3 regions of the Bradyrhizobium sp. USDA 4501 genome follow, and region 3 is predicted to be linked to each of the others. Evidence: riboswitches for the same ligand, from Rfam matches in the RefSeq annotation. Region 3 holds a riboswitch; each other region holds the start of a gene.
The links. Region 3 has a riboswitch for cobalamin ahead of metE (5-methyltetrahydropteroyltriglutamate--homocysteine S-methyltransferase). Riboswitches for the same ligand answer to the same signal wherever they lie in the genome.
Positions count from the first base shown of each region.

Region 1: linked by a shared signal. The riboswitch ahead of ACVWZM_RS24725 (TonB-dependent receptor) and the one ahead of metE (5-methyltetrahydropteroyltriglutamate--homocysteine S-methyltransferase) in region 3 are both predicted to bind cobalamin.
Region 2: linked by a shared signal. The riboswitch ahead of ACVWZM_RS03105 (DUF1636 family protein) and the one ahead of metE (5-methyltetrahydropteroyltriglutamate--homocysteine S-methyltransferase) in region 3 are both predicted to bind cobalamin.

Region 1 is NZ_JBSSEX010000001.1:5,425,017-5,432,384, reverse strand. It holds gene ACVWZM_RS24735 (tetratricopeptide repeat protein) at 25-498, shown strand; gene ACVWZM_RS24730 (PepSY domain-containing protein) at 506-2,005, opposite strand; gene ACVWZM_RS24725 (TonB-dependent receptor) at 2,008-4,281, opposite strand; cobalamin riboswitch at 4,390-4,585, opposite strand; gene ACVWZM_RS24720 (CobW family GTP-binding protein) at 4,815-5,744, opposite strand; gene ACVWZM_RS24715 (amidohydrolase family protein) at 5,746-7,236, opposite strand.
Region 2 is NZ_JBSSEX010000001.1:650,456-657,823, forward strand. It holds gene cobG (precorrin-3B synthase) at 1-154, opposite strand, end outside; gene cobN (cobaltochelatase subunit CobN) at 151-3,399, opposite strand; gene cobW (cobalamin biosynthesis protein CobW) at 3,399-4,433, opposite strand; gene ACVWZM_RS03105 (DUF1636 family protein) at 4,430-4,804, opposite strand; cobalamin riboswitch at 4,899-5,110, opposite strand; gene cobO (cob(I)yrinic acid a,c-diamide adenosyltransferase) at 5,147-5,800, shown strand; gene ACVWZM_RS03115 (cobyric acid synthase) at 5,812-7,260, shown strand.
Region 3 is NZ_JBSSEX010000001.1:1,744,882-1,752,249, reverse strand. It holds gene ACVWZM_RS08155 (carbonic anhydrase) at 1-5, opposite strand, end outside; gene ACVWZM_RS08150 (thermonuclease family protein) at 17-742, opposite strand; gene ACVWZM_RS08145 (nodulate formation efficiency C protein) at 1,545-2,201, opposite strand; cobalamin riboswitch at 3,593-3,794, shown strand; gene metE (5-methyltetrahydropteroyltriglutamate--homocysteine S-methyltransferase) at 3,894-6,239, shown strand; gene hemN (oxygen-independent coproporphyrinogen III oxidase) at 6,921-7,368, opposite strand, start outside.

The DNA.
Region 1 (7,368 bases), 3.7 Mb from region 3:
TCGCTTGCGATCGCGCTTTGGGCGATGACCGCCTCTGTCGCGAGCGCCGACAGCGTCGCGCGCGGATCGGCCGCCTTCCATCGCGGCGACTATGTCCGGGCGGCTCGGGAGCTCGCGCCGGCCGCCGAGCGCGGCAATCCGCGCGCTCTCGGCATGCTCGGCTTCTTGTATGAGCACGGCTTCGGCGTGCCGCAGGCCTACGCAGCCGCCGCCGACTGCTACTATCGCGGCGCCGTGCAGGGCGACCCGTTCGCGCAGGCCCAGCTCGGCCTGATGTACGACAAGGGTCACGGCGTTCCGACGGATTTCGTGCTGGCCTACAAATGGCTCAATCTGGCCGCGGCCCGCTCGAACGGGCGGCAGCGCGATGCCTATCTCCGTTTCCGCGATGCGGTCGCATCCAAGCTCTCGACCTATGAGATCATCGCCGGTCAGCGGTTTGCACTGGAATGGGCCCCCGATCGGCCGGCGCCGGACGTGCACCTGACCGCCAAGTAATCGCGCCTTACGGGGGTGTGCGCACGAGGCGCGCCGACACGCGCCTGCCTCGTACCTTCCGCCGCCGCAACCGGCGCCACCCGATCACGATCCCGCTGATCGAGATAATCGTACCAGCCGCCGATAGCAGCCACACCACGACGTCGCGCGCCGGCCAGATGCGCAGCAGCAGCGGGACATCGAGGCTGTGCAGCGCGTTGAACAGCCAGCGGTAGGACCGGCGGCTGTCGTCGCTGCGCTCGAGGATCTCGCCGGTGACGGGGGAGATGTGCAGCCAGGTGCGGGCGGGATCGTCGAACCCGATCCGCAATACCGGAAGCTCGCGCGCCTGGTGCAGCGTGTACCAATAGGCGTCGGGTTCATCGAGCTGCCGCGCTGATGTCATCGCAGCGCCGGGCATTGCGTGTCGGGCGGCAGCGATGACCTCGTCGCGCGAGAGGGGCATCCGCGCACCGGTCACAGGATCGGCGATGCTGCGGCCGCCGTTGCCGTCGTCGAGCAACATTAACCGGTGTCCGCCGATCCAGACGAAGCGGGCCTCCACCGCAGGCATCGATGGCGACGACTGGAAGCCGGCGACGATGTCGGCCGTGTCATGGCCACTATAGCCGATCGCGATCTCGCGGGTGACGCCGCGGCCGGAGAACGCGCCACCGGGATTGAGCGACAGCCAGCCGCTAAACATCCAGGTCAAGACGCAGATGCCGCCGACCAGGCCGGCGATGTGATGCCAGGCCATCCAGCCGCGATAGGGCGAGACGGCGCCATCAGCGTAGCGGCGCATCAGCCGCAGGCGGAGGACGCCGATCCAGAAGCCGGTGACCGCGACGACAAGACAGACACCCGAGATCCACAGCACCACATCCCGCCACAGCGGGCCGTCCTTGCGCAACACGGTCGGATAGATCCAGTGCGGGATCGAGCCGAGCCAATTCCAGACGCGCTCGCGCCGCGTGGTGTCGAGCGCGATCTCGCCGGTGCGCGAGGAAACGTAGAGTTCGGTGCCATCGGCGTCCCCGAGGCCGATCCGATAGAGCGGCCGCAACGGATCGAAGCGCGCGGTCACCGACCATTGGTCGCGCGTGATCGTTTCGATCAAGCGAGGCTGCACGGCATGCGGATGATGAGCGGCAATGGCCAGCGCCTGGTCGGGCGTGATCCGGTCGATCACGCTGCCGTCGGTCGCCGAAATGGTGATCGTCCCTGCCTTCCAGGCGGTCACCCGATAGACGGGCGTGTCGTCCATCATCGAAAGCCGCAGGTCACGCGGATAACGCTCGACACCTGCGATCGCCATCGCGCGATCAGGCGTGACCCGCACCTTGCTCCAGGGAATGACAGGAAGCGCGGCGAGGCGCTCGCTGTCGGTAAGGCGCGGAAAGGCCACGTACATCATGACAAGGCCGGAGATGAACCACATCGCGAACAGGAGACACGTCGCAATGCCGATCCAGCGATGGACGATATAGAGCCACCGCCGCCCGCGCCGGATCAGAGCGTTGCGCATGGTCAGAACTTCACGTTGACGGACAATTCGGCGGTACGCGGCATGCCTAGCAGCCACTGCCCGGTGCCGTTCGAGGTCGCCGCGTAAGCCTTGTCGAACAGGTTGTAGACGCGGAACGCGACCGTGGTGCGGTCATCCGGCTTCCACCTGACGCCGCCATTGACCACATTGTAGCCCGGACGCAGCTGGGTGTTGGCAAGATCGGAGTACATCGCACCGACGATCTGCACGCCGCCATAGACCGACCAGTTGGGCGCGAAATCCCAGGTCAGCCAGACATTCGAGACCTGCTGCGGCACGTTGACCGGGACATTGCCGTTGAAGCTGACGATCTTGCCGCCGACCACCTGGCTGTTGTTGTCGTATCTGGCGCGCAACAGCGCAAGATTGGCGTCGACGCGCCAGCCGTCGTTCAGCGCGAGCCCGATCGATCCTTCGACCCCGCGGGATGATTGCTGGCCGATCTGCAATGCCACGCCGCCGGTAGGGTTGCCGGGATCGGGAATCGTGAGCCCGGTCTTGACGATCTCGTAGGCGGCCAGCGTCCACTCGCCGCGGCCGCCCCAGAACGACTGCTTGACCCCGATCTCGGTCTGCTTGCCGGTCGCAAGCTGGAATGTCTTCTGCGTGGTCGACAGTGAGATCAGATTGCTGACCGGATCGACGCCGACCGCGTACTGGCCATAGAACGCGAGGTTCTTGATCGGCTCGTAAACGAGGCCCGCGCGCCAGCTAGTGCCCGATAGCGTCGTCTCAAAACTGTTTGCCGGCGTCTTGTAGTCGGTGCGGTCCACTCCGGGGCGATCATACCTGACCCCGGTCACCAGCGACAACTGATCGGTCAGCGAGAGCCGATCCTCGGCGAACAGCGCGTATTGATTGACGATCGCGTTGAAGCCCGGCGTGGTCGCCGTCGTCGTGGCGAAGAACGATCCGGGATCGAACACATAAGGATTGACCGACGACGCGCCGCCATAGGGCGAGTTGTTGGTATGGGTGAAGTCGATCCGGTTGACGTCGAACCCGGCGACGACCTGGTTCGCAAGGCCGAACACGTGGCCGCTGAAGGTCGTATCCATCCGGTTGCCGAGCTGCTTCTGGTCGTGGAAGATCTCGATATAGCTCGTGCGATCGATCAGCTGGGTCTTCGGATTCCAGGTGTGGTTCTCGATGTCGCGCCAGTGCCGCTCGCTGGTCAGGTAATACAGCGTGTTGTTGACCTTGATGCCGTCGGCGACGTCCCACTCGGTCTTGAACCGGGTCCAGCTGTCCTGATAGCGGATCGCGCTGTCCGCTGCATTGTAGTTCTTGAAACGCAGCGCGTCCTGGATCGCGCCGTTGATCAGCGGCGTGCCGAAATAGCGCGACGGGCTGCGATCGCCGTAATCTTCCGAGAGCGTGAAGGCGAGATTGTCCGACGCCTGCACCCGCACGGCAGCGGAGACCACCGCGTTCGAGGTCTTGTCGCGATCGACCCAGCTGTCCGACATGTTGCCGGTGGCGTTGATGCGGTACGACACATTGGGATTGATCGGACCGGTGCTGTCCACCGAGAGCCGCCGCGTCATGTTGCTGTCGAGCGAAACCTCGGCCTCGTTATAGGGCGTGCTCTGCGGCTTCTTCGGAATCACGTTGATGACGCCGCCGATCGCGCCTTCGCCGTACAGCACCGAGGCCGGGCCGCGCAGCACTTCGATGCGCTGCGTCGACCAGGTGTCATAGGGGAACGTCAGCGTGCCGGAGCCGATATAGAAGCGCGTGCCGTCATACAGCGTCATCACCGAGTTGCTGCCGGCAAAGCCGCGGGTGCTGAACGACAGGCCGCCATTGCCTGGCGCCGGCGTTGCGACGAACCCGGCCGCGTCCTGGGTGACGGCATCGAGCACATTATGCTGGCCGCGTTCAGCGATGGTCTGCGCCGTGATGATCTCGACGCTGGCCGGCGTCTGCAGCGGCGTCAGGTTGAGACGACTGCCGGTGCCGCCCTGCGTGGTGGCATTGAGCGTCGGCGATGCCGATCCCGGTACGCCCGACGCCGCGACGCGCGGGGCGTTGCCGGCTGTTGCAGGCCTCGGCCGTGGCCGCGCCGCAGCGGTCATGTCACGGCTGCGCGCCGCAGGCTTCGGCTTTGCCGCAGCGGAAGGCGCGACCTCAATCGGATCGAGTCTGGTTGGTGGCGGCGTTTGTGCCGAGCCTTCGACCGGCAACAACAATGATGACAGGGAGCAGAGAAGACCGAGGCGCCATTTGCGCGCAACGGGAGAGGACGGAGACATGAAAAGGACTCGCGGTAACGTGGCACGTCACCGCGAACGTGGACTGGCGCATTGCCAAAAAAGGCAGTGCTCCGATCCCACCAGGACGCCCCCGCCCGATGTGCTCGCGTGTGACCACGACTGACGGCAGGTCTCCTGGCTCACGGGTCATCGCCTGTCGACGCCTTCCCGGGCCGATGGCCCAGTGGCAAAATTGACGAAAGGCTCGCCGTTTACAGTTGCGGGGACAGCTGCGGCATTGGGGTTACCCTCGCACCGCATTCCCTTTTGATCCCCGAAGGGAACCGTCGGCAAAAACGATAGGTGGTGCCGGCAAGGCTGTCAATTCGATGCGATTGTCGCACACATGCTTTGCGAGATGCTGCTGCGGCGATGACACAGCGACGTCGAGGGCTGACGCCGAAAGGCAACCCGTCATCCTGAGGAGCGCGGCACGCGCGTCTCGAAGGATGCACGGCCCGGCTGGTGGCCGATTCATCCTTCGAGACGCCGCTTCCCTCGCACCTCAGTATGACGGGAAACGTAGGTTCGCGTCACTGAGCCTCGACGCATCCCTGCATCACCTCATCAATCTCCGCGCGCGACAGCGCACCCATCTCGGCGATGAACACGATGCGCGTGCGCGGCACGCCGGGCGACGGCACGCCGCCCGCAGCCAAGGTCGCGCGGCCGCCGGCGAGGTGAAGCACGGTCAGCCGCCCGGGCTGCTCCACCGTCTCGAACAATCCCTTCGCCCGCGCCAGCTTCGGCGCCAGTCTGCCGATCGCCTGCTGCAAGCGCGGCAGCACGACGGGCCGCTCCGAGGTCCAGCTCAGCGTGTCGAAGCGATCGGACGACGGCCGTCGCGGCGCGGTCTCGCGCGGCGCCGACACATGATCGAGGTCCGCTGGGAACAGCAGCGCGGCCGGCACCTCGCCATGCAAGGCATCGACCACCACGGCCGCCGGACGCACCGCGCGCACGGCGTCGCGGATCGCGGCGCACGCAGCGGCGTCAGTCAGATCGACCTTGCTCAGCGCCACCACATCCGCCGCCCGGAGCTGCGAGCGCAGCAGCGCATCGTTCAGCATCGCCGCAGGCTGCGTCGCGTCGACCACGCACAGCACGGTCTCCAGCGGCGCCTCCTTCCAGATCACGGGATCCATCAGGTTGCGCACGATGTCGGCGGGATCGGCGATCCCGCTGGTCTCGATCACGATGAATTCGGGACGCGGATCACGCCGCAGCAACGTGGCGAGCGTGCGCAGCAGGGCGCCCTCCAGCGTGCAGCAGATGCAGCCATTGCTCAGGCTGACCACGCCGTCGCTGGCGCCGGCGATCAGCTCGGCGTCGATATTGATCGCACCGAAATCGTTGACCACGGCGGCGATGCGCCGCCCTTGCGCATGCGCCAGCAGATGGTTGACGACCGTGGTCTTGCCCGCCCCGAGGAAGCCCGCGACCAGCAGGATCGGGACCGGCACCTCAGCCCCCCGTGATAGGCCGGCGCACCGGCCGGCCGGGACGCGCCGCGACATCGAGCACACCATCGCTGATCAGCGGCTGGCCGCTGACCACGAGATGCCGCACGCCCTCCGCCGGACGATTCATCGCCGAGAAGGTCGCGCGATCGCTCAGCGTCTCGTAGTCGAACACCACAACATCGGCGTCGGCGCCGACCTGCAGCCGGCCCTTGGCCCGCATCGCCGGCGTGCTCGCCGACAGGATCTCGGCCGGGATCAGCGCGCATTTGCGGATGCCCTCGAGCAGCGACACTTTCTTGCGCTCGCGCACCCATTCACGGATGAAGCGGGTGAAGCAGCCGGCCGAGCGCGGATGCGAGGTCGCATCGTCGGGCAGCGGCCAGGCGTCGCCGCTGTAGGGGCGGCCGTCCGACAGCGTCCACGGCATCGCGTCGGAGGCGATCGCGCCGCCCGGATACAGCACCGCCATATCGAGCAGATCGCGATGATGCGCGTTGTTCTCGATGTCGAGCACATGCCACAGCACCAAGGTCGAGGGCTCTTCGGCCTGTGCCGCCAGCAATTCCTCGCGGCTGCCGAAGCGGTGACCGTCGGTCACGCGCTGCACCGAATCGTAGCCGAGGCCGTTGCGCTCCTCGAATTTCGGATCGCTGAAGAAGGTCGCCGCCAGCACGGTCGAGCCGGTGCCGTAGGGATAGGCCTCCACCGTGATCGGCAGGCCCTGCGCCTGCGCTTTCGCGATCAGCGCGACACAGCGCTCGATATCCGTCTTGCTCGACGAGTTGAAGTGGCAGATGTGCATATGCGCGCCGGTGGCGCCGGCATAGCCGATCAGGCGGATATAGGCTTCCGCCGCGCTCTCGGGATCGATCCGCGACATGTAGGCGACGTGGGTAAAGGTCGGCACCGCATGATCCGCCGCGAGCTGGCACACCGCGGTCAATTCCTGCACGCCGGCGCCCGGCGCATAGGCGTTGAGAATGCCGATGCCGATGCCGCCCTCGTTCAGTGCATTGGCGAGGCGCTCCAGGATGCCGCCGACCTCGCCTTCGGTCGCGACGTTTTCGATCCAGCGGCGATCGCGCATCGCGGCACCAAACGATTCCAGCGAGCTCTCCGAATTCGAGCCGGTCATCGCACCGATGCGCGCGAAGGCCCAGTTGGCGGCGGCGCCGTAGTTCAGCACCCTGCCCTTCTCGGCCTGGCGCTTGTACCAGGACGCGACCGGCAACACGCCGGCCTCGAGGTCGAGCGAGGTCGTCACCCCGTCGAACGCCTGCATGCGGTCGGCTGGAATGGTCTGGCCATGCGCGTGCAGGTCGATGAAGCCCGGCGCCACCACGAGCCCGGTCGCGTCGATCTGCCGTTCGGAACCGCCGAGGCCGGTGCCGACCGCGGCGATCTTGCCGTCGACCACGGCGACATCGCCGATCGCGTCCATCCCGCTGGCCGGATCCACCACCCGGCCGCCGCTGATCACCAAGCCACCCATCTCGCCACTCCCCGCATTCCGAAACCGACCGGTCTCCTGTCGAGCACAGAGAAGCGCATCGCACTGATCGCAGCAAGCCGGCCAGGGTTGTGGCGACATGCTGTGACGGAATATCCGCCGCGCCGTGATGGC
Region 2 (7,368 bases), 1.1 Mb from region 3:
CGTTGCCGTATCGCGCCGCCAGCCTGCCGATTCCCGCTGCCTGCGCCGCGTCCAGCCGTCCGCCGCGCGGGCGAATGCGCACCACGAGGCCATCGCCTGACTGCATCGGCCGCAGCGCGCCTGGACACCAGCCCTTGACCGCAACCGCGCTCATGAGGCCTCCTGCAGCGCAGCCGCGATCGAATTGCGCCGCGTCTGCCAGAGCGAGGCTTCATGCAATCTCGCGAAGCAGGTTTCGATCGCAGCCAGCGCCGCCGGGTTCTCGCGCGCCATGAAGCCGCGAACCTCGTCATTGCCGAGCGTCGCATCGTAGTAGAGATCGAACAGATGCGGCGGCACCGCGCCGGCAAGATGGGCGAACGCCGCCATGTGCTCCAACGTCGCTGTGATTTCGGCGGCACCACGGAAGCCATGGCGCATCATGCCCGCGATCCAGGCAGGGTTGGCCGCGCGCACCCGCACCACCCGTGAGATTTCCTCGGTCAACGCGCGGGCATGAGGCTGATCCGGCCGCGTCGCATCGAGGTGATAGAGCGATGGGGCTTTCGTGCCAAGGCGCCTCGCCGCCGCCGCGATGCCCGCCTCGTGCGCGGCGTAGTCGGCCGCCAGCAGCAGATCGGTCTCCGGCAGATCCTGGGTGTGAACAAAACTGTCCGCAGCCGCGAGCCGCGCCTCGATGCCGGCGCGATCGGGCCGCATCTCGCCGTCGGATGCGAGAGCCCACGACGATGCCGATAGCCATGCTTCGCCGGCCGCCTCGCGCGCCTCCGGTGTGAAGACATCGGGGACCGACGAAATACCAACACCATAATGTCCGGGGCGAGGACCGAACACGCGCGCGATGCGCTGCCGATAGGGATTCTCGTCCGCCTCATCGCTGCGTTCGGACAACGCCTCCGCCGCGGCTTCGAACAACTGGGCCAGCCCAGAAAAGACGTCGCGGAACAGCCCCGACACCCGCAGCGTGACGTCGATGCGCGGCCGGCCGAGCTCCGCCGGCGCGATGATGTCGTAGCCCGACACCCGCCCAGATCCATGATCCCAGCGCGGCGCGATGCCGGCGAGGTGCAGGGCCATCGCAAAATCCTCGCCCGCGGTGCGCATCGTCGAGGAGCCCCAGAGGTCGACCACGAGTCCCTTCGGCCAGTCGCCGTGATCCTGCAAATGACGGCGCAGCAGCTCTTCGGCAAGCTTCACGCCTTGGGCATGCGCCGACGGCGTCGGCACCGCGCGCGGATCGACCGCAAACAGATTGCGCCCGGTCGGCAGCACGTCGCGGCGTCCGCGATAGGGCGAGCCCGACGGCCCCGGCGCCACGCGCCGACCCGCGAGCGCATCGCGCAGCGCCGCCCTCTCCGCCTCGCCGCAAGCGCCCCGTCCGAACACATGCAAGCCGTCGCCGAACTGGCTTTCCTTGAGGTCGCAGACGAAACGATCGATCTGCGGAATGGCCTCGGCCGCCGAGACCGACGCGGCGAGACCGAGATCGTCTTCCAGCCCGGCGATGCGTGCTTCCTCGCGGATCGCGGCGATCAGGCGCTGCCGCCGCGCCGGATCGAGACCATCGGCGGTCGAATACTCATCGAGCAAGCGCTCGAGATTGCGCAAGCCTTCCGGCACCGCAGCCTTCGCGAGCGGCGGCGGCAGATGACCGATCGTCACGGCACCGATCCGGCGCTTGGCCTGCGCCGCCTCGCCGGGATCGTTGACGATGAAGGGATAGACAACAGGCAGATCGCCGATCAGCGCCTCCGGCCAGCATGCGGGCGACAGCGCAACCGACTTGCCAGGCAGCCATTCCAGCGTTCCGTGCGCGCCGATGTGGACGACGGCATCGATGGCCTGCTGCCTGAGCCACAGATAGAACGCGACATAGGCGTGGCGCGGCGTGCGCGCGAGATCGTGATAGTCGGCGTCGCGCTGCCCCACCTCACCGCGCTCCGGCTGAACGGCGATGACCGATTTGCCGCAGCAGATCGCCGCGAAATGAAATGCGCCGTCACGGCAATCGGGATCATCTTCCGGCGCGCCCCATGCGCGGCTGAGATCGTCCTGCAGCAGCTCGGGAAGGCCGGAAAGCGCCGCACGATAGTCGGCGACGTTCCACGTCAAATTCCTGCGCAAAAGAATGTCGCCCAGCGACTCCACCGGCTCAAGGTCAAATCCCGCGCCCGCGAGATCAGCCAGCATCGCCCCGACCGACGCCAGCGCATCGAGTCCGACGGCATGCGCGATCTGATGCGGCCGGCCGGGATAGTTCGAGAGCACCAGCGCAAGCCACTTCTCCTGTGCCGGCTTGCTGGCAAGCCGATGCCAGGCGGCCACGCGTGCGGCAATTGCAGCGACGCGCTCGGCATCCGGTCGATGCGCAAGATGCGCGAATTGCAGCTCGGGATCGCGCTCACCGGGCGATTTGAAGCTCACGACCCCTGTGAACAGGCGGCCGTCGACCTCCGGCAGCACCACATGCATCGCGAGATCGCCGGGCGAGAGCCCGCGGAGCGACAAGGACCAATCCTCGCGCCTCGCGGTCGACAGCGCGACCTGGAACACCGGGCATGATGCAGCGTCGAACGGCGTCGTGCCGTCGTCACCGGCCGTGGAAAACGCGGTCGCATTGACGATCGCCGCTGGAGCGCATTGCGCAATCTGAACGCGCAGCCAATCGGCCACGCCCGCCGCCTTCAGCGAGGTGACGAACACGCCATGAGCATCAAAGCCCCTCTCACGCAATGCATCGATCAATGCATCGACCGGCGCCGTGTCGCCGGCCGCGAGGTAGGAACGATAAAACGTCACCAGCACGCGCGGCCGGCCGTCCGGTGCCGGCAACGCCGTGATGGCACCGCGCCGGGAATCGTAGACGCCGATCTCGGGAAGATCGATCTCGCCGACCACCGGCCCGGCATAGAGTCCGGACGCGAGCGCCAGCTGCGCGATCACGGCCTGCGCGGCAACAGGACCGCCCTTGTCGCACAGCACCTTGAGGCGGCGCAGCGTCGAGATCGGCAAGGTCGAGAATTCATCGAGTCGCTGATCGTCGCGGCCATCGGCCGGCAGCACGACCAGGGCAATGCCGCGCTCCTTCGCCAGCCGATGCACCGCGGCCAGCCCGTATGACCAATAGGGCTCGCCGCCGATCAGCCGCACCAGAATGCCGCGGGCGTGCGAGAGCGTCCGCTCGATATAGGTATCGACCGACAGCGGATGGCGCAGCTCCGCGAGATTGGCGAGCCGCAGCGACGGCAGCGCAGCACGGCCGCGCCGCCAGCCGGCCGCGAAGGCAGCAAGATCGCTGTCGGAAAACGACAACACCACGAGATCGGCCGGATCCTGGCCGAGGTCCCTTGGCGTCGCGGTCTCCTCAAGGCCGCGGCTCTCGCGGAAGACGACGTGCATCAGACACCAAGCCGTGCCCTGATCGCGGCTTCATCGATGTCGGCATGTTCGCCGATCACGACGAGCTTCGACTGCCGCGCCCGTGCACCCCAGGGCATGTCGAACTGATGCCGCACCCGCTCGCCGACCGATTGCACCAACAGCCGCATCGGCTTGCCTTCGACCGCGATGTAGCCCTTGGCGCGCAGCACGTTCTGCTCGCGCGCCAGCCCCTTGATCGAGGCGACCAGCGCGTCGACATCCGAAACTTCCGGAAGATCGATCACGACGGAATTGAAATCGTCGTGCTCGTGTTCCTCCTCGCCATCGTGATGCGACGGCCGCGCCGCGAGATCGCTTTCCGCCGCCGCCCCGAGCCCGAGGATCACGCGCGCGTCGATCGTGCCGTCGACGACGGGCAACATCGGCACCTCGCGCGGCATCTCGGCCGCGATCACCTCTTTCGCTGCCTTGATCCCCTCCGCCCCCGCGAGGTCCGCCTTGGTCAGCAGCACGATATCGGCACATGCGATCTGGTCCTCGAACACTTCCGACAGCGGCGTCTCGTGGTCGAGATTGTCGTCCGCCGCACGCTGCGCATCCACCGCGGCCGGATCAGGCGCAAAACGGCCGGCGGCGACGGCCTCGGCGTCGGCGAGCGCGATCACGCCGTCGACCGTGATCCGCGAACGGATCTCCGGCCAGTCGAACGCTTTCAGCAGCGGCTTCGGCAGCGCGAGCCCGGAAGTTTCGATCACGATGTGATCGGGCTTCACGTTCCGCGCCAGCAACTGCTCCATCGCCGGGATGAAATCATCGGCGACGGTGCAGCAGATACAGCCATTGGCGAGTTCGACGATGTTCTCGGCCGGACAATTGGCGTCGGCGCACGACTTCAGGATGTCGCCGTCGACGCCTTCGCTGCCGAATTCGTTGACCAGCACCGCGAGCTTCTTGCCGTTGGCATTGCGGATCAGATGCTGGATCAGCGTCGTCTTGCCGGAGCCGAGAAAGCCGGTCACGACGGTGACCGGAATTTTGGCGAGCGTGGTCATTCTGCGGCCTCCGGCACGACGGGAAGAGGTGGAATGCGGGCGAGCGATTGCTTGCGGAAGATTTCCGGACGGCTGCGCCACGGCACGATGCCGTCGGGCGCCGCCGCATAGGCGGAGGCACCGGCGATCACATCCGCGGCATTATCAGCGGACAGTCGGCCGTAGACATAGGACCAGCGCCCCGGCGCGCTGAGCGCGACCGAGCAACCCTGGCTGCAGGCCGACAGGCATGCGACGGGAACCAGATTGACGTCATCAGGCACGCCGGCCTCGACAAGCGCGGCATGCAGGCGTGCACCGGGCGCGAGCTCACGTTCCGCCGGCGTCCGGCCGGCGCGGCAGGTGATGCAGACATGAAGTGTAACGCTCATCGCCCTTCCTGGATTGACAGCGGGAAGCGATGAGGCACACGAACCGATTTTGGACAGGTTCGTTCCCCGTCGCGGAACACCCCGTCCGCCGGTTTCACAACATGCTGCGTTGGCAGGTCTCCCGGCTTGCGGAGCAGGTTTTACCCTTCGATGCCCACCTTCCCGACTCCGTATGGAATCAGTGGCTTGGGCATCTCTCCGGTCACGGTCGCGGGGGCGGCTGCGCTTCGGGCCCGATTTAGCGGAGCCCTATCGCATTCCCTCTTCGCCTGTCGTAGGACAGGAACCAACGCAGGACCACCATTCGTCCAAGCCTCGCACTTGTCAAGCCGAAGGAATGTGATGACTTCTGATGGAAAGGACGCTGAAGACGGCGCCGTCGGCACCGATCTTTCGCCGGATGCGCGCCACGCGGACAAGATGGCGAAAAAGAAGGCCGCCCGCGACCGCATCATGGCGACCAAGAGCGGTGAAAAGGGCCTGATCATCGTTCATACCGGCGCCGGCAAAGGAAAATCGTCCTCCGCGTTCGGCATGATCGTGCGCTGTGTGGCGCACGGCTTTCCCTGCGCCGTGGTGCAGTTCATCAAGGGCGCCTGGGATACCGGCGAGCGCCGCCTGCTCACCGGGCATTTCGGCGATCTCTGTCAATTTCACGCCATGGGCGAAGGCTTTACCTGGGAGACGCAGGATCGCGCCCGCGACATCGCGGCAGCGCAAGCCGGCTGGGAAAAGGCCAAGCAGCTGATCGCAGACCCGAGCCTGCGCATGGTCGTGCTCGACGAGATCAACATCGCGCTACGCTACGACTACCTCGCGATCGCCGATGTCGTCGACTTCCTGACCACGTCGAAGCCGCCGATGACCCATGTCGTGCTCACCGGGCGCAACGCCAAGGAGGAGCTAATCGAGATTGCCGATCTCGTCACCGAGATGACGCTGGTAAAGCATCCGTTCCGCTCCGGCATCAAGGCCCAGCCGGGCGTCGAGTTCTGACGGGCATCACGATGGCGCGCGCATTGATGATCCAGGGAGCCGGCTCGGACGTGGGCAAATCGCTCATCGTCGCCGGCCTCGCCCGCGCCGCCAGACGGCGCGGCCTGCGCGTGCTGCCGTTCAAGCCGCAGAACATGTCGAACAACGCCGCCGTGACCGTCGATGGCGGCGAGATCGGCCGCGCACAGGCGTTGCAGGCGCTCGCCGCCGGCGTCGAGCCGCACACCGACATGAACCCGGTGCTGCTGAAGCCCGAGACCGATGTCGGCGCCCAGGTCATCGTGCACGGCAAACGGATCGCCACCGCACGCGCGCGCGAATATGCCGGCATGAAACCATCGCTGATGGGCGCGGTGCTGGAGAGTTTTGCGCGCCTGAAGCAGCGCGCCGATCTGGTGCTGGTCGAGGGCGCCGGCAGTCCCGCCGAGGTCAACTTACGCAAAGCCGATATCGCCAATATGGGGTTTGCACGCCGGGCCAACGTGCCCGTGGTGCTGGTCGGCGACATCGACCGCGGCGGCGTGATCGCGCAACTCGTCGGCATCAAGACGGTGATCGACCCTGATGATGCCGCGATGTTCCAGGGCTTTGTCATCAACAAATTCCGCGGCGATCCGACATTGTTCGACGACGGCTATCGCCTGATCGAAGAACGCACGGCGTGGCGCGGCTTTGGCGTGCTGCCCTGGTTCGTCCGCGCCGGCGAGCTTCCGGCGGAAGATGCGCTCGGGCTCGGCGAGGCGCGCAAGCCCGGCCAGCACAAGATCGCATTCCTTGCGTTGTCGCGGATCGCCAATTTCGACGACCTCGATCCCCTGAAGCTCGAGCCCGGCGTCGATCTCGTGATGGTACGTCCGGGCGAAGCCATCCCGGGTGATGCGAAGCTCGTCATCCTGCCCGGCTCGAAATCGACCCGCGGCGATCTCGCCTTCCTGCGCGCGCAGGGCTGGGACATCGACCTCCTCGCGCATCATCGCCGCGGCGGCCATGTCCTCGGCCTGTGCGGCGGATACCAGATGCTTGGACACAGCGTCGCCGACCCTGAAGGGATCGAGGGGCCCGCCGGCGAAACACGCGGCCTCGGGCTGCTCGATGTCACGACCACCATGACCGAACACAAGACGCTGACGCGCGTCAGCGCGGTGCATGCTGCGACCAGCCAGCCGATCAACGCCTATGAAATCCATATCGGGCGCACCGACGGCCCGGATCGCGCGCGGCCTTTTGCATCACTCGACGGTACGGCTGAGGGCGCGGTTTCCGCAGATGGGCGCGCTCACGGCAGCTATCTGCACGGCCTGTTCGCCTCGGACGAATTTCGCAAGGCTTTCCTCGCGCAACTCGACATCGCGGCGGCTGATCAGCCCTACGGCGCCAGGGTCGAGAGCGCGCTCGACGCGCTTGCCGAGCACATCGAGACCCATCTCGATGTCGAAGGCCTGCTCGCGCTGGCGCGTTAAAGCGAGATGATTCCTTCTCACCTCGCCCCGCGTGCGGCAGGGGTGTCCGGGGAATGATTCACTGTGTCGCGGTGCATGCTCGGCAGGACCGAGGCAAATCGGTCTTTT
Region 3 (7,368 bases):
TACATGGATAGGACCTCTATCGCGCGGCTCTATGCCACCCCATGGCTTCGGCCTCGTTTTCGCTGCAGAACCAGCGTTCAGCCGGTTTCTTCGTCATGTCGATTTGTCCGTAACTGAGTTGCCCAGGAGAGTGATACGTGCGCTCGCCGTTACGTTCGACGGTGCCCTTTATCAGGCAGTCGGGCGAGGGTGGGTCAGATAGCAGAGCGGATCCGAGCAGGAGTTCCTGGGCATCGTTCGGCACCGAGCTCGCGCCGACAATGATCGTGCTCTTGTTGCGGCGGCGCCAGTCCCAGGGGGTGATGAATGCCCCCGACCACAGGCCGGCAAAGGCGCTGCTCGCCGCCACCTCATTAATGACGTAAACATGGGCGGATGGCTCGGATGACAGTGCCCAACCGGAGCTTACCATCCAGGCGTTCACGTCCTGGCCCTCGATGAAGCAACTGCCAAGAGACCTACCGTACTTGTCTACTCCTGCGGTCTGACAATCCCATATTCGTCCTTTCGAGTAGTTGATAAGGGCGTCGCGAGCCGCTACCCCGCAGGCCCATTTCCGGCCATGAGCATCCAGGCAAATCTGATCAGTCTCGGGGGCCTCGATACCCGAGAGCCGAATTCGCGTTCGTTCGATCTCTATCGTATTGGCGTCGAGGATTTGGGGAGCACCGCTCAGTTTCGCCGCGCAAACAGGAGACGCGATGATGGCGAGCAATGCTGCCATCATTACGCGGTACTTCATCCTAATATCCCTTCGCTCATGGTTCATCGGCTCACAAAATCGCAGCGATCCGGTGTCGTCACAGCCGACTGCTTGACTGCACATACGTCATCGGGTCTGCATCGTTCGACGATGCTGTTGTGGAGGCTTGCTTATATTTTCAGCCTACGACCTGACGCTGGGTGAGATTCAAGAGATTTCTTTGGGGGCTTTCTTCGATGTGCTTCTGGCATCTCCAGCTGCCCCTCCCTCTCCCCCGACATGTCTCCTGCTCTGGACCTGAAGGAAGAGATCCCGCATGTTTCAGCGCTGCACTCGCGACCCAGGAATACGGCTCTTGGTACGCCATTTCTCCAAAGGCTCGGAAGAAGCGGGGCGCTTCGCCGCCGAGCGGAAGAAGCGGCGATGCTAGGCCTCCTATGATTGTTATCGTTCGACAGGGCTACGCGAGGTTCATCATGGTGGGGAAAGCGGAAGTCGGGACAACTCACGATAAGAGTGATTGCTCAAAAGAGATCGGCCTCCCGCTTGATCCTACGCTACAAAACCACCATGCTTGACTCACACGGTGGCCTGTATCTGCGACCGTATCCGCAACAAACGCTGCGCGAATGACTCCGACAACGCCTGACTGGCCTTCGATGCTCGAATGGAAGAAAGCAAGAAGCTCGGCATAATGGCGGCGTGGGGACTGACGCGGTCGGCTTTACGGGCTTGCGGTGCCAAGGCGTCCCCGCATTGTTGCGAGCGGCGATCCGCATGCCATTTCAGAGCGATGAATTAAATTTTCCGGCGGATGGATCTTGGTGTGGGGCCGAGGCGCTCAACGCTCATGAGTAGCGCTGCCACCCTGATCAGTTCTCGATGCCCTTCGCACCCCCTCCAACGCGTCCCGTTCATTTTGATCTATGTGATGGAACCAGGACCCCGGAGGAAAAGTCGCAATCCTCTTGGCAAGGAAGGATTGCGGCTCCCAATCGTGTCCCTCGCGCTTGTCGAAGGTGATGACCCCATTTTGGGTGAAATAGCGGGGCCCTGGTATGTTGCAGTTCACCAACAGCAGAACGCGCCACCGGTCTTCTTTCTCGGTCGGCTTGTCATTTGTCGCTCGAACGTAATCCACGATTACAGGTTCGATGATATGACAGCGGCCGTGCCGGAGCAGATCGCCGAGCTTGCCTTGCGCAGTCGCGACAAAGTTGAAATTGACCGGATTATGCAGAAAACGAAGGTTTGCGTCTTTTTCGCCGTCGGTGACTTCACTGGCGATGAGTGAAAGCGCCAGGGCGCGCCAGCCGAGTTCGATAGGCTTTGCATAGGGAGACGCAACTTCAATCTTTCCGTCGGTCCCGACTTTCCAGGTAATAACGTAATGTTCGTCTGATCTGTTATCCTGATGCCTGGTCCAGGAAAGGTAAACATACTCAGTGTGGTCGACGCTTTCGGCGATTCCCCAGTTTCGAGGGACGAATTGCGCCACTTTCGAAACTTTGGAGACAATGTGCTCGATTGTCTCACCGTCTCGCGCTCGCCAGGTTGACTTGACTCGTTCGACGAGCGCGCTTTCGACGGCTCGCGCAGTGTTGCCCGTCGCAACAAGCCCAGCAACGAAAATTAGCGATTGACAGAGGCAAAGCACGCCTCTTGCAGACATTCTCTTCATAACGGCCGGACCATCGATTTTTCATCCACACGTCAAAGCGGCAGCCTTCAATGCTATGCTCGATCGGAAGAAGTTAGCGGCAACGTGACGCGGGCACCTGCCGATGTCCCGCGCGAGCAGGCGCTGTCCCCTCGGGTCACGCGCCGCTAACTTCAGTGGGCCAGCCACAACCCCAATTTGCTGTGCTGGACCTGCCCAGGAGGAGAAGCCTGGGCACCCTTGAGCTTGCATTCTTCGTGCCAGGAAATAGCCGGCAAATCCCGCCAGATTCGTGCAGTGTTTGTCGGCTTTCCGACCTACGCTCGTTTCTATGTTTCCATTCAGCCGATCCGCTCGAGCTTGTTCAGCTTTTGTCGTGCCGATCTTCGAGGCCAAAGCGAAGGCCGCTGCCGATTTACGGATGAGAAATCGGGGCGCACTTTGGAGTGCTGTTGAACCGTCTGGTCCGGCGCGGTCACCCGAACGCCTGCGATCGCTATCGGCTTGTAATGATGATAAGCAAAACCACTCGTCACCGCCGGGCGTGTGGAATCGTCGAAAGCGCGTTCTGGGGCAGGCAGATGATATGGTGCGCGGGTTTCTACCTACGCGCACGATGTTGCAGTCCGCTCAGTCCAGCTGCCTCGGCTCCGCATTCATGGTGGGATGACCGTTTCCAGTCGCGACACGCGGCAAGCGAGAAACGATCAAGTCGCGCTAGCTTCCTCTTGAGTTGCTCAACATTCTCGAGAGCAGTTGTCTGACGGATTGATTCATGAACTCTTACCAGCCCCCGAACGGGCCGACCGCAAAGAGGGTGACAGCAAGGACGCCGACAGCGCTCCAAACAGCCATTGTCATTGCGGGCCTTCCGGTGTTCGTCGAGGCGAATCGATATGCATGCCCGAGTATTAGCGTCATCAGAGACCGCAAATCGCCTACCAGGATTGGTTGGCTCGTAGATCAATATGGCGACCGGTTGCTGATGGAGTTTTCGCAGGTGTGTTGTCCCTGGCGCGGCTCTTGACTGTCGAGAGACCGAAATACACTCGAAGCGCCGCGACCTGCGCCTTCGACAATCCTTTCGACACATATATTGCAGACTGCGTCTATTGGATAAGCTTCCAATCGCGTGATCAACTTTCGACGTTTATCATTTTGAGTCACTGATGATGGCAGCATTGACGTGAGAGAGTCATCTGAGAGGTTGACGGAAGAGGTCTCTTGCCGATAATCCAAATCGTAGAGGTTCTCCGGTCCCGCTGGATTCGGAGCTAAGAGGGAAGCCGGTGAACATGCCGGCGCTGCCCCCGCAACTGTAAGCGGCGAGCCGCCGTCCAACAAAGTCACTGAAGCCCGTGCGGCTTCGGGAAGGCCGGACAGCAGCGATGACCCGCGAGCCAGGAGACCTACCTCGACCACATATACGTCCACGGGCGGGGTGTCCCGGTGGTGCGCCAAGCCGCCGCCGCTCGGGCGATCCTGCTTGCGTCCGCCTTGGCCTTTGCCCCCAACTACGGGGTTAGCGCTATGTCTCTTCTCTCCCTTCCGGTTGCCACGCTTGGAACGCCTCGGATCGGTCCAAGACGCGAGCTCAAACGCGCGCTTGAAAGTTACTGGGCCGGCGCAATCAGCGAACAGCAATTGCTCGAGGCCGCAGCTGGCCTGCGTGCTGCGAACTGGGCCCGCCAAAAATCCCTCGGTGTCACCGTCATTCCGTCCAACGATTTTTCGTTGTACGACCAAGTGCTCGACACCTCTGTCATGGTTGGTGCCATCCCGGAAGTCTATGCGTCGAAAATCGAATCGGTTTCGCTCAAGACGTACTTCGACATGGCGCGCGGTTCACAATGCGATCGCCAGAATACGAGTTGCGGCCACGGATCGGGCGGATCTAGCGCGCCCGCACAGGAGATGACCAAGTGGTTCGACACCAACTACCACTACATGGTTCCTGAATTTCATCAGGGACAGAGGTTCCGCCTATCCTCTCGCAAGCCTATCGAGGAGTATGAGGAAGCCAAGGCCCTGGGGTTCCAGACGCGCCCTGTCCTGATCGGGCCGGTCACATTCTTGAAGCTTGGCAAGAGTGCGGATCCCGCGTTTCAGCCGCTGTCTCTCCTGGATGAGCTAATACCGGTCTACATCGAGGTTCTGCAAGAACTAGGCAAAAGGGGAGCAAGCTGGGTTCAATGCGACGAGCCCTGCCTGGTCCTTGATCTGGAGGAGGAAGCGCGAAGATCTTTGCTGCGTGTCTACGATCGGCTCGCCAGGGAAGTACCAGACGTCAAGATCATGGTCGCGAGCTATTTCGGTGATCTCGGCGATAATCTGGACATAGCTTTGAACATGCCCGTTGCCGGACTGCACGTGGATTTGGTTCGCGCACCGAATCTGTTGAGCCGGATCATTGCTGCGCGGCGAAGTGATCTCGTCATGTCTCTCGGCGTCGTCGACGGACGAAATGTATGGCGGTCGAACCTGTCGACGCTCCGCCAGCAACTGGATCCCGCCATTGCGAAGCTGGGCAGGGATCGTGTTCAGATCGCTCCGTCCTGCTCGCTGCTCCATGTGCCCGTCGATGTTGAACTGGAGACCGGACTTGCATCCGATCTCAAGAGTTGGCTTGCCTTTTCGGTACAGAAGATGCGTGAGCTTGCGATCCTAGCGCGGGCGCTCGCGGGTGATAAGAATGTTGCTCAAAGTCTTGCTGAATCGCAGTTGGCCGTGACGGTCCGCCGGACTTCACCAAAGATCCGTGATGCCAATCTCGCGGTGCGGATGCGAGCGATCGACGAAGCCATGCGCCGGCGTGCCAGCCCATTTGTCCATCGGGCCGAGATCCAACGCAAGCGCTTTGGACTACCGGCCTTTCCTACCACGACGATCGGATCCTTCCCGCAAACCCCAGAGGTCCGTAATGCCCGCGCGGCACATTCGCAAGGCGTCATGAGCGACGAGCAATACGACAAATTTCTCAAGGAGGAGACTGCGCGCACTCTGCGTTGGCAGGAGGACATTGGTCTAGACGTCCTCGTGCACGGCGAGTTTGAGCGCAATGACATGGTGCAGTACTTCGGCGAGAAACTCGCCGGCTTCGCATTTACCAGGAATGGTTGGGTGCAATCCTATGGGTCGCGCTGTGTCAGGCCACCGATGCTATTCGGAGATGTTTCGCGGCCAAAACCGATCACTGTGGATTGGTGGCTCTACGCGCAATCACTGACCAGCAAGCCGGTGAAGGCGATGTTGACCGGGCCAGTAACGATCTTGAATTGGTCGTTTGTTCGCGATGACATTCCAAGAGGCGAGGTCTGCCGGCAGATCGCACTGGCGATACGCGACGAAGTCCGCGATCTCGAGATAGCCGGTGCGAGCATGATCCAGATCGACGAAGCTGCGCTCCGCGAAGGATTGCCGTTGCGCCGATTGGAGTGGGGGGCCTACCTTCAATGGGCCGTCGATAGCTTCCGCATTTGCTCATCAGGCGTTGCAGATCAAACCCAGATTCATACGCATATGTGCTATTCTGAGTTCAACGACATCATCGACGCCATTGCTGCAATGGATGCGGATGTGATCTCGATCGAGACGTCGCGCTCGAAGATGGAGCTGCTCGACGCGTTCAGGAACTACAAATATCCCAATCAAATCGGGCCGGGCGTGTACGACATCCATTCTCCACGCATTCCCGAGGCAGGGGAAATGAAGAAGCTGATGGCATTGGCTCGGCAGCGGTTGCAGGACTCGCAGCTCTGGGTCAATCCGGATTGTGGTCTGAAGACGCGCAAATGGGAGGAGGTTCGCCCGGCGCTGATCAACATGGTCGCCGCCGCCCGGCAACTTCGCGCGGCATCTGATCGGCCAAGTCGTTGATCCAGCGCTTGGCTCTCTCCTCCAGGGCGCTGATCCGCTCATAGGGCGTTTGCGCTCTGGATCATCTCGACCGAGCTTGCACGACAGAAAAAAGCCCGGCCACGCTTAGCAGGCCGGGCAAAAGTTAAGTCTGAGAAGAGCGACGCTAAACGTCGCCGACTCCCATCGGCGGAGGGAGGACAGCCGATGATCCGATTGCCGGCGAGGGCATTCGCCGTAAATCTGAACCCGAGTTAAAGCACGGCTCAGCATAGCTCAATCATGCTGTGGTATGCGACCGATGTAGTCGAGTATTGGAAGACTAGACTAAGGTTTGTCTGCAATGAGCATCGTTCACAACGGCTTGCCGAGGCGACAAAAGTCCGTGGCTGGCGACGCCCGGCCGCGTTGGTACCGATCGAGGCGAAGTGCAATTAACGGCGCTTTCCTGCCGCTGGATCGGCGCGACCATGCGAGCAAACGCGACCCAAGAATCACTCAAGCAACCAATACATGAGTGGCTTCGTGTTGATCTGGCTGTGCAGGCAGTCTGTCCGGTTCCACTCTGGCGAAGGTTTGGGACTCTGTTTGGAATGGATGGGCGGATCGACGCGCGACCATGAACGTGGCGGACAAATAGGATGCTCTCACTGGTGACTGAAGTGCGGGATTGCCAGAGTGGCAAGCCCGCCGTTCACACGATTAGACCGCCGCGCTGTGCGTAGCCCCGCACCGAGCGAGGTGAGCGTCGAACGCGGAGGCGACGCACCGGATCAGGAACCGGGCGTCGTCAGCTACGGAGAGTCGGCCATTGTCGACCACGACGGCGCCATCTGCGATAAGGCTGTCAAGCCGGAAATGATCGACAACGGCCGAATCCGGATCCCTGCCGTGACGGCGAGACATCTCGGAGAGATCGATTGTCATGTCGCACATAATTCGCTCGATGATCTCCGCCCGGTAGCGATCATCATCAGTCAGTAAATAGCCCTTCGCCGTCGCGAGCCGATCCTCGGTGATGCGAGCGATGTAATCCCTGGTCGAGACAGCATTTGCTAAGAACCCCTGTTGCAGGCGGCCGATGGCGCTGGCACCGAGGCCGATAAGCGTGTCTGCGCAATCGTCAGTATATCCCTGGAAATTGCGGCGC